2 regions of the Roseococcus sp. YIM B11640 genome follow, and region 2 is predicted to be linked to the other one. Evidence: predicted binding sites of a transcription regulator. Region 2 holds the regulator's gene; the other holds the start of a gene.
The links. Region 2 encodes LexA, which represses DNA repair genes until DNA is damaged. Its sites were predicted from a motif close to TGTTCTANNTANGTTC; they were not measured.
Positions count from the first base shown of each region.

Region 1 (4,392 bases), on a different contig from region 2:
CGGCCGGCACAGGCGCACGCCCTTGGGCGTCACGACGATGGGGCGGTTGATGAGGATGGGGTGCGCCATCATGGCGTCGAGCAGCTGGTCGTCCGTCAGGGCAGGGTCGCCGAGGCCGAGCTCCGCATAGGGCGTGCCCTTTTCCCGCAGCAGGTCACGCACGGAGATGCCCATGCGCGCGATCAGCGCCAGCAGCTCGGTACGGGAAGGCGGGGTCTTGAGATACTCGATGACCCGCGGCTCGACCCCGCTGTTGCGGATCAGCGCCAGCGTGTTGCGCGAGGTGCCGCAATCCGGGTTGTGGTAGATGGTCGCGCTCATGCCCCGGCCTCCACCGGCGGGCAGGCGCAGGCCGAGAGCGCCGCGACGGCGGGCGCGCAGACCTCGGGCCGCCCCTGGCAGCAATCCCGCATCAGGAAAGCGATCAGCCCCGAGAGCGCGTCGAAGCTGGCCGAGTAGCGGATCGACCTGCCCTCGCGGCGGGACCGGACCAGCCCGGACTGCTCCAGATGGCTGAGATGGAAGGAGAGGCGCGAGGAGGCGGCCTCCAGCTCCTCGCCGATCGCACCGGCGGGCATGCCGTCGGGCCCGGAACGGACCAACAGGCGCACGATGCGCAGGCGGGTTTCCTGCGCCAGGGCGGAGAGCGATTCGAGGGCTTGCGTTTCGTTCATGGTTCATCTCAATATCTCAAGAGACATCGAAATGAAAGAGGCTCCGTGATGAATGCCCCTGCCCTTCCCCTCACGCTGGATCTCCACGGCGATGCGTCGCTCGGCGCGTTCCTGGGCCTGCTGGCCGCCCATGAGGGGCGGAAGCTCGTGATCTCCTATGGCGGCCGGCTGATCCAGCCGGGCTATCACGTCACCGAGGTGAAGGCGGGCAGCTTCGTGACGCTCGACTGCGGCGGAAATCCCGATTCCTGGCGCGAGACGATCCTGCAGGTGGAGGATCTGCCTGCGTCGGAAAAGACGCCCGAGCACATGACCGTCGGCCGCTTTCTGGCGATCCTCGACAAGGTGGCGCAGCGCGTGGCGCTCGACCCCTCCGCACGGCTGACCTTCGAGGTCGGGCCGGCGGGGGAGCCGATGCAGGTCTTCGATGCCGGCACCGTCTCGATCGAGGCGGACCGGGTTCTGCTGCGGCTCGCCGCGCGGCCGGCCATCTGCAAGCCGCGGCATCGTGCCGAACAGGAGGCGGCCCCCGCCTGCTGCGCGCCCCAGAGCAAATGCTGCTGAGGCCGGGCCGCGCTACAGCAGCGCCAGCTGCCGGTCGTCCGCCCGCCCGTTGAACTGCGAGCAATCCAGCGGCTTCGCCCACATCCGCTGGCCGATCCCGGCACGCTTCACCGCCAGCTGGAAGCGCTGCCCCAGCACGCCGGCATAGACGCCCTCGCCCGACTGCCGCTGGCCGAAGGTGCTGTCGTAGAGCTTGCCGCCGCGCGTCTGCCGCACCAGCGCCAGCACCTTGGCCGCGCGGTCGGGGAAGTGCTGGTGCAGCCATTCCTCGAAAATCTGCTTCAGCTCGTGCGGCAGGCGCAGCAGCACATAGCCCGCGCTGTCCGCCCCCGCGCGGGCGCTCGCCTCCACGATGCGCTCCAGCTCGGCGTCGTTGATGCCGGGGATCATGGGCGCGGCCAGCACCGCCACCGGCACGCCGGCCGCGGAAAGCTGGCGCACCGCTTCCAGCCGCCGCACCGGGCTCGCGGCGCGGGGCTCCATCACCCGGGCCAGCCGCGCATCCAGCGTGGTAATGGAGACGCAGACCCGCACCAGGTTCTTCTTGGCCATGCGCGCGAGGATATCGAGGTCCCGCAGCACGCCGGCCCCCTTGGTCACGATGCTCAGCGGGTGGTTGAAGCGCTCCAGCACCTCCAGGATACGGCGCGTCAGGCCCTGGGTGCGCTCCACCGGCTGGTAGGGGTCCGTGTTGGCGCCCAGCGTCACCGGCTTCGGCACGTAGCCGGGCTTGGAGAGCTCCCGCGCCAGGATCTCGGGCATGTCGGGCTTGAAGAGGATCTTGGTCTCGAAATCGAGGCCGGGCGACAGACCGACATAGGCGTGGCTCGGCCGGGCGAAGCAATAGACGCAGCCGTGCTCGCAGCCCCGATAGGGGTTGAGCGAGCGGTCGAAGCCGATATCCGGGCTGTCATTGTAGGTCAGCGCCGATTTCGCGGCCTCGCGCGTCAGCTCCGTGCGCAGCGGCGGGATGTCCTCGACCAGCGAGCCCCAGCCGTCGTCGAAGGCTTCCGCCACCTGCGTCTCGAAACGCACATGGGGGTTGGAGACCGCGCCGCGGCCCTTTTGGGCCAGGGGATAATGAGCACCGTCGGGCATGACCGTGTTCTCTGTCTGTTCACGACGAACCCTGCCTTCCATGCCCAGGCACGTCAAGAACAAAAAGTGAATATACCCCTGGCCCGCGAAGCTTGTTGCATGCCGCGCATCCGCCCTGTCTCATGCCCGCCGAGCGCCGAAGCGCGCCACGCCAGTCCCGGCCGTCATCCTCTGAATGGCTGGGAGAGTTTCATGCATCGCCGTAGCCTGCTCGCCGCCGGGGCTTCCACCCTCGCCGCGCCCGCCTTCGCGCAGCCCGCGAATTCCCGCGTGGTGCGGTTCGTGCCGCAATCCGACCTCACGGTCATCGATCCGGTGATCACCACGGCCTATGTGACGCGCAACCACGCGCTGCTGGTCTACGACCAGCTCTACGGCTACGACGCCAACCTGAACCCCACGCCCCAGATGATCGAGGGCCACACCCTCGAGGACGACAACAGGCGCTGGACCTTCCGCCTGCGGGAGGGGCTGAGGTTCCATGACGGCACGCCGGTGCGCGGCGCCGACTGCATCGCCTCCATCAAGCGCTGGGCGGCGCGGGATTCGCTCGGCCAGGCGATGATGGCGCGCCTGGCGGAGATGACGACGCCGGACGACCGCACCTTCGTCATCCGCCTCAACCGCCCCTACGGGCCGATGCTGCACACCTTGGCGAAGATCGGCCCTTCCGCGCTCTTCATCATGCCCGAGCGCATCGCGAACGGCACCGACCCCTTCACCCAGATCCGCGAGGTCGTGGGCTCCGGCCCCTTCCGCTGGAAGCCGGACGAGCGCGTGGTCGGCGCCCGCGTGGTCTATGAGCGCTTCGCCGACTACAAGCCGCGCGCCGACCAGCCCATCGCCTGGTCCGGCGGGCCGAAGATCGCGCATTTCGACCGCGTGGAATGGACCGTGATGCCCGACGCCGCGACCAAGGCTGCGGCGCTCGCCAACGGCGAGATCGACTGGTGGGAGAACCCCCCGAACGACCTGATTCCCCTCCTCCGCCGCTCGCGAGATATCCAGATGGACAATGCGAGCCCGCTCGGCACCGTGGGCAGCGGCATCTTCAACTGCCTGCACCCGCCCTTCAACAACCCCGCGATCCGCCGCGCCGTGGTGGGCGCCATGTCCCAGGCCGACTTCATGATCGCGGCCGCGGGGACGGAGCCCGGCATCTACCGCGACAATGTCGGCATCTTCACCCCCGGCACGCCGCTCGCAAACGACGCGGGCATGGAGATCATCACCCGCCCCCGCGACATCGAGCGCTCGAAGCGGGAGCTGCGCGAGGCCGGCTACAATGGGGAGCGCGTGGTGCTCATGGGCGCCTCCGACCAGCCGGCGCTGACCGCGCTCTCCGAGGTCGGGCACGACCTGCTGAAGAAGCTCGGCATGAATGTCGACTTCCAGGTGATGGACTGGGGCTCCGTCGTGCAGCGGCGCGCGAGCAAGGAGCCGATCGACAAGGGCGGGTGGAGCATGTTCCACACCACCTGGTTCGGCATCGATAGCGTGAACCCTCTCGGCTACCAGGTGCTGCGCTCGAACGGCGAGAATGCGTGGTTCGGCTGGCCCAATGCGCCGAGGGCCGAGGAACTGCGCATGGCCTGGATCGACGCGCCGGACCTGGACAGCCAGAAGCGCATCGCGTCCGACTTCCAGCGCGAGATCCTGCAGCAGGCGACCTACCTGCCGACGGGCCAGTACTTCAGCAAGACGGCCTACCGGAAAAGCATCACCGGCGTGCTGGAAGGCATCGTCGCCTTCTGGAATGTGAGAAGAACCTAGTTTCCGCCCCCGGAGGCCGGGCGCGGGTTACGCGTGCCCGGCTTCGCCGGACAGCAGGCCCGGGTCGATCTTCAGCTTGGCCATGGCACGGGCCCAGCGCGTCTCGTCCTCGCCGCCGAAGAGCAGGTCCTCGTCGGCCTCGACGCAGAGCCAGTCGTTGCGCAGCAGCTCGTTCTCCAGCTGGCCCGCGCCCCAGCCGGCATAGCCGAGCGCCAGCACGCCCTGGCGGGGGCCGCCCCCGGAGGCGATCGCCTTGAGGATGTCGATGCTGGCGGTGAGCGCG
Region 1 covers NZ_JBBJOZ010000001.1:702,406-706,797, reverse strand. The annotation lists gene arsC (arsenate reductase (glutaredoxin)) at 1-321, opposite strand, end outside; gene WJM96_RS03600 (ArsR/SmtB family transcription factor) at 318-674, opposite strand; gene WJM96_RS03595 (DUF6428 family protein) at 723-1,238, shown strand; gene WJM96_RS03590 (PA0069 family radical SAM protein) at 1,251-2,336, opposite strand; gene WJM96_RS03585 (ABC transporter substrate-binding protein) at 2,529-4,109, shown strand; gene WJM96_RS03580 (YqgE/AlgH family protein) at 4,137-4,392, opposite strand, start outside.
Region 1: WJM96_RS03590 (PA0069 family radical SAM protein) is a predicted target of LexA. The motif match lies at 2,342-2,357, and genes of this name have one in related genera.

Region 2 (4,392 bases):
ACCTGAAGAATGGCAGGTGGCGGTGGCATCGGACGCGTTGCTATCCCCGCCCATGGACGAGGGCAACCTGCCATGCCATGCCGGCGTCATGCAGGAGCGTCAGAACACCCTGGGCGAGAGGCCGCTCGCTTATCGCCAGATTGATGGAACGGGGATAGGTGTCGTCTTTCTCGGCGGCTTTAATAGCGACATGACCGGAAGCAAGGCCAGCTTCCTCGCTGAATGGTGCAGCAAGCGGGGGCGCGCCTATCTGCGGTTCGACTATAGCGGCCACGGAGCCTCGGGCGGACGTTTCGAGGACGGCACCATAGGTTCGTGGCTGGCCGACGCCGAGCTCGCGCTGACACAGCTCACCCAAGGGCCGCAAATTCTGGTCGGCTCGTCCATGGGAGGTTGGATCTCGCTGCTGCTGGCGCTGCGGCATCCGGAAAGAGTTGCGGGGCTCATCGGCCTCGCACCCGCACCCGATTTTACCGAGGAACTAATGTGGGCAAGTTTTCCGCCCGCCATCCGTGAGGAGATCATGGAAAGGGGTCAATGGCTGCGTCCAAGCGCCTATGGCCCTCCCTATCCCATTACTCGTGCGCTGATCGAAGATGGGAGATCGCACCTGCTGCTCGGGGCACCCATCGCGATTCACGCTCCGGTAAGGCTCCTTCATGGTCAAGCGGATCCTGACGTCCCTTGGGAGTACAGCCTCCGTATCGCGGATCGGCTCGAAGGGCGTGATGTAGAAGTCACCCTCGTGAAGGATGGGGATCATCGCCTCTCAACGCCCGAGAACCTGGCACTACTCGGCCGGACCCTGGGTGCGCTCCTCGGCGAGGATGGCACGTAGCCCCTCCCTAAAACTGGGATAGGCCCATTCGAGGCAGAGCTCAGCCTTCGTCATGCGGTTGCTGACGCGGCGATTTTCGCTCCAGAAGCTGCGCCCCATCTCACTCATGCCTTGCCAAGCCTGCTCGAAGGGAATGTCGGGTGGTGGCTCCATACCGAGCAGCCTCGCCGCCTCAAGCGTCACATCGCGTGGCTCGGCCGGCTCATCGTCCACCAGATGGAGGATCCGCCGCCGAGCCCCGAGGCGGGCCATGGCTGACAACACCGCCCGGGCGATGTCATCGCGGTGAATTCGCCCGAAGGCATGATGAGGCCGACGAATGGAGCGTGCCCTGCCGGCGCGCAATTCATCAAACGCACTTCTTCCTGGACCATAGATACCGGCTGTCCGGAAGACGTCGAGTGGCCGCCGGTCAGCTATCGCATTCCACTGTTGCTCGGCCAGAACTCGTCGCCGGCTTCGCTCCTGACCGGGTCGGGTTTCCGTCGCTTCATCCACCCATTTCCCCGCGCGATCACCATAAACGCCCGTGGTCGAGAGATACCCGATCCATCGCAGGTTTCCGGAGCGGATCGAAGCACCATGAACGCTTAGCACAGGGTCGCCATCCTCACCGGGTGGCACGGAGGCCAGAAGGTGCGTCGCGCGCGCGTAGGGAGCGGGATCGTCAAAACTCGCCCACTCAACATTCGGAGGAACTTTCCGCTTATCGTAGTTCCGCGAAGATCCAATAACTTCGATGCCCCTCATGGCCGCAAGGCGGGCGATTGCGAAGCCCGAAAAGCCAAGGCCAGCGATCAATAGGGTTACGTTCTCCCGCATCGGATCCCCTGCATTTCTCACGTCCGATCCACCGACGCCAAGCCGAGCACGTCCGCGGAATTGGGTTGACCGATTCCGGAGAACCTTCCTAGAACAAATCTGACGTTTCCGGTTTGTTCGCTCCATCTGTGGGGAATCGAACCTCCCGGATTTGGGAGAAGGTTGACGGCGATGCTCACGCGCAAACAGCATGAATTGCTTATGTTCATAAATCAACACCTTGAACAAACAGGATTTTCACCATCCTTCGACGAAATGAAGGCGGCGCTCGACTTGAAGTCGAAATCCGGCATTCATCGCCTTATTACTGCGCTCGAGGATCGTGGATTTTTGCGCCGCCGCGCCCACCGGGCCCGTGCCTTGGAAGTGGTGAGGCTACCGGGCAGCATCGTACCGCCGCGTCAGGATCATGAGGCCGATGAAGCCGCTACGCGGAATGTCGTTCAGGCCCGCTTTGGACGCGTGCCAAAAGCAGATAAGCCGAATTCGATCAGTTTGCCCCTATTCGGCCGCATCGCCGCTGGCAGTCCGATCGAGGCGTTGCGCGACCAAGGGCAAACTGTCGATGTCCCCATGCATATGCTTGCTGGGGGCGAACACTACGCCCTTGAAGTGGCCGGCGATTCCATGATTGAGGCAGGTATTCTGGATGGCGACACGGTTGTTATCCGTCGCGGCGATGCGGCGGAGAATGGGGATATCGTGGTGGCCCTGGTGGACTCGAACGAAGTCACCCTGAAGAGGCTGCGTCGGCGGGGCAATTCCGTCGCGCTCGAGCCCGCAAACCGAAACCATGAAATACGCATTTTTGGTCCGGACCGCGTCCAGGTGCAGGGGCGACTGGTAGGCCTGCTTCGATCGTATTGATGGGGCGGTATTACGACCTTGCGGTTAGGCCGATCCAGTCCTCTTCAGCCAGACCGCGAAGCAGAGCGGTAAGATCCGTCTGCACCTTGGAAAAGCCGTGGCTTTTTTGAATCCGTTGCTCGTCCATATAGAGCGGCCGAGCAATCTCCATTTGAATCACATGCACGCCCTCTCGGGGGCGGCCGTAATGGCGAGTGATGTACCCGCCCGCATACGGGTCGTTCCGACGCACGCGATATCCGGCTCGCTGAAGGCCAAGTTCAAAATATCGCGTGACGCGCGGCGCGCAGGTCGTCCCGTGCACGTCACCCAGCACGAAATCAGGAGGATCCAGGGCTTGAGCGGGATGGGCCGGCATGGAATGGCAGTCCACGAGCAGGCAGAACCCGAAGTTTGCTTTCGTTTCGGCTATCAGGGACGAAAGCGCGGCATGATACGGCTCCCAGCAGGACCGAACGCGGCGCTCCGCCTCCCAAAAGGACAGCCGGTGCCTATAGATGGCCTCACCCGTCGCGACAACGCGCGCAATGGTTCCGAGGCCCGCCCCGACGCGGGGGCTCGCGCTGTTCACCCAGCTGGGGAGCGGGGTGTCGAACATCCCGGGGTCGAGTTCCCAGGGCTCGCGATTGGCATCGCACCAAGCGCGCGGGAACCGCGCAGCCAGGAGTGGGGCGCCGAATCTCGGCGCTGCTGAGAAAAGCTCGTCGACGAAAGCGTCCTCGCTCCGACGGATCGAAACTGAATCGAGGCGCGTGGACGCAAGGAATTCGCCCGGATAGTCCCGGCCGGAGTGCGGCGAAGCGAAGACAAGCGGCAGGGTCTGCCGCGGCGGGCGGATCAGATCATAAGGGATCGAGTGTGTAGCTTGGTCATCCATGAACGATGTGAGTAGGCCATGGCCCGCGCCCAATGTCACTCCGCCGCTGCATTCGGTAGGTGGCCCAGGCCGGACTCGTATTTCGCCTGCGTCTCGGCAGGTAGGTACCGGGCCTCCAATGCACGGATCTGTCCGAAACCCGCAAAATCATGCAGGTTCCCGAGGGCGTGTCGGCGAAAGCGCTCATCCATTCTTAGTTCAGCCAACGGTCCCTCCGACCGGAGTTCCGCAGCTAGATCAGCCATCGCCATGATCGACTGACGGAGCAATGCACCGGGAAGTATGCACAGTCTTATGCCAAGATCAGACATCTGCTCGGCGGAAAGGCGAGGAGAAATGCCGGTCATATTGTAAAATATCGGCCCTTGGACCTCCGTGGTGATCCGTCGAACTTCTTCGACACTGGCTGGCCCTTCGACAAAGGCGAGATCAGCGCCTGCATTCAGAAATGCGTTAGCGCGCCAGATGGCCTCCTCCAGCGAACCTCCATGGGCACCCCGGGCATCGGTGCGAGCGATCAAAACAAAGCTCGGATCCAAAGCTTTTCGCGTCTCGCTAGCAGCATGAACCTTCGCTACCGCTTCGGCTCGCCCAATCACCTCACGTCCAGCGACATGCCCACAGCGTTTGGGGGCGACCTGATCTTCCAAATGAATTCCGGCCACCCCAGCGCGGATGAACTCCTCGACACAGCGGATCGTATTAATGGCGTTGCCATGCCCGGTGTCGGCATCGGCGATGACCGGTACCCGAACTGCCGATGCAATCGCCTTCGCGTTTGAGGCCATTTCCGTGAGCGTAGCTAGCCCTGCGTCGGGGAGGCCCAGCATTCCGAGAGAAGTACCGTAACCCGACATATAAACGGCCTCAAAGCCAGCATTCTCGAGGATACGGGCCGAAAGCGCATTGTAGCAGCCAGGCACAATCAGGGGGCGATGCTTCGCTATTAGAGCCCGCAATCTTTCGCCAGGGCGACCGGCTTCTGCTT
Region 2 covers NZ_JBBJOZ010000004.1:166,933-171,324, reverse strand. The annotation lists gene WJM96_RS17250 (glycosyltransferase family 4 protein) at 1-29, opposite strand, end outside; gene WJM96_RS17245 (alpha/beta hydrolase) at 53-838, shown strand; gene WJM96_RS17240 (SDR family oxidoreductase) at 791-1,660, opposite strand; gene lexA (transcriptional repressor LexA) at 1,832-2,527, shown strand; gene WJM96_RS17230 (N-formylglutamate amidohydrolase) at 2,538-3,404, opposite strand; gene WJM96_RS17225 (isocitrate lyase/PEP mutase family protein) at 3,440-4,392, opposite strand, start outside.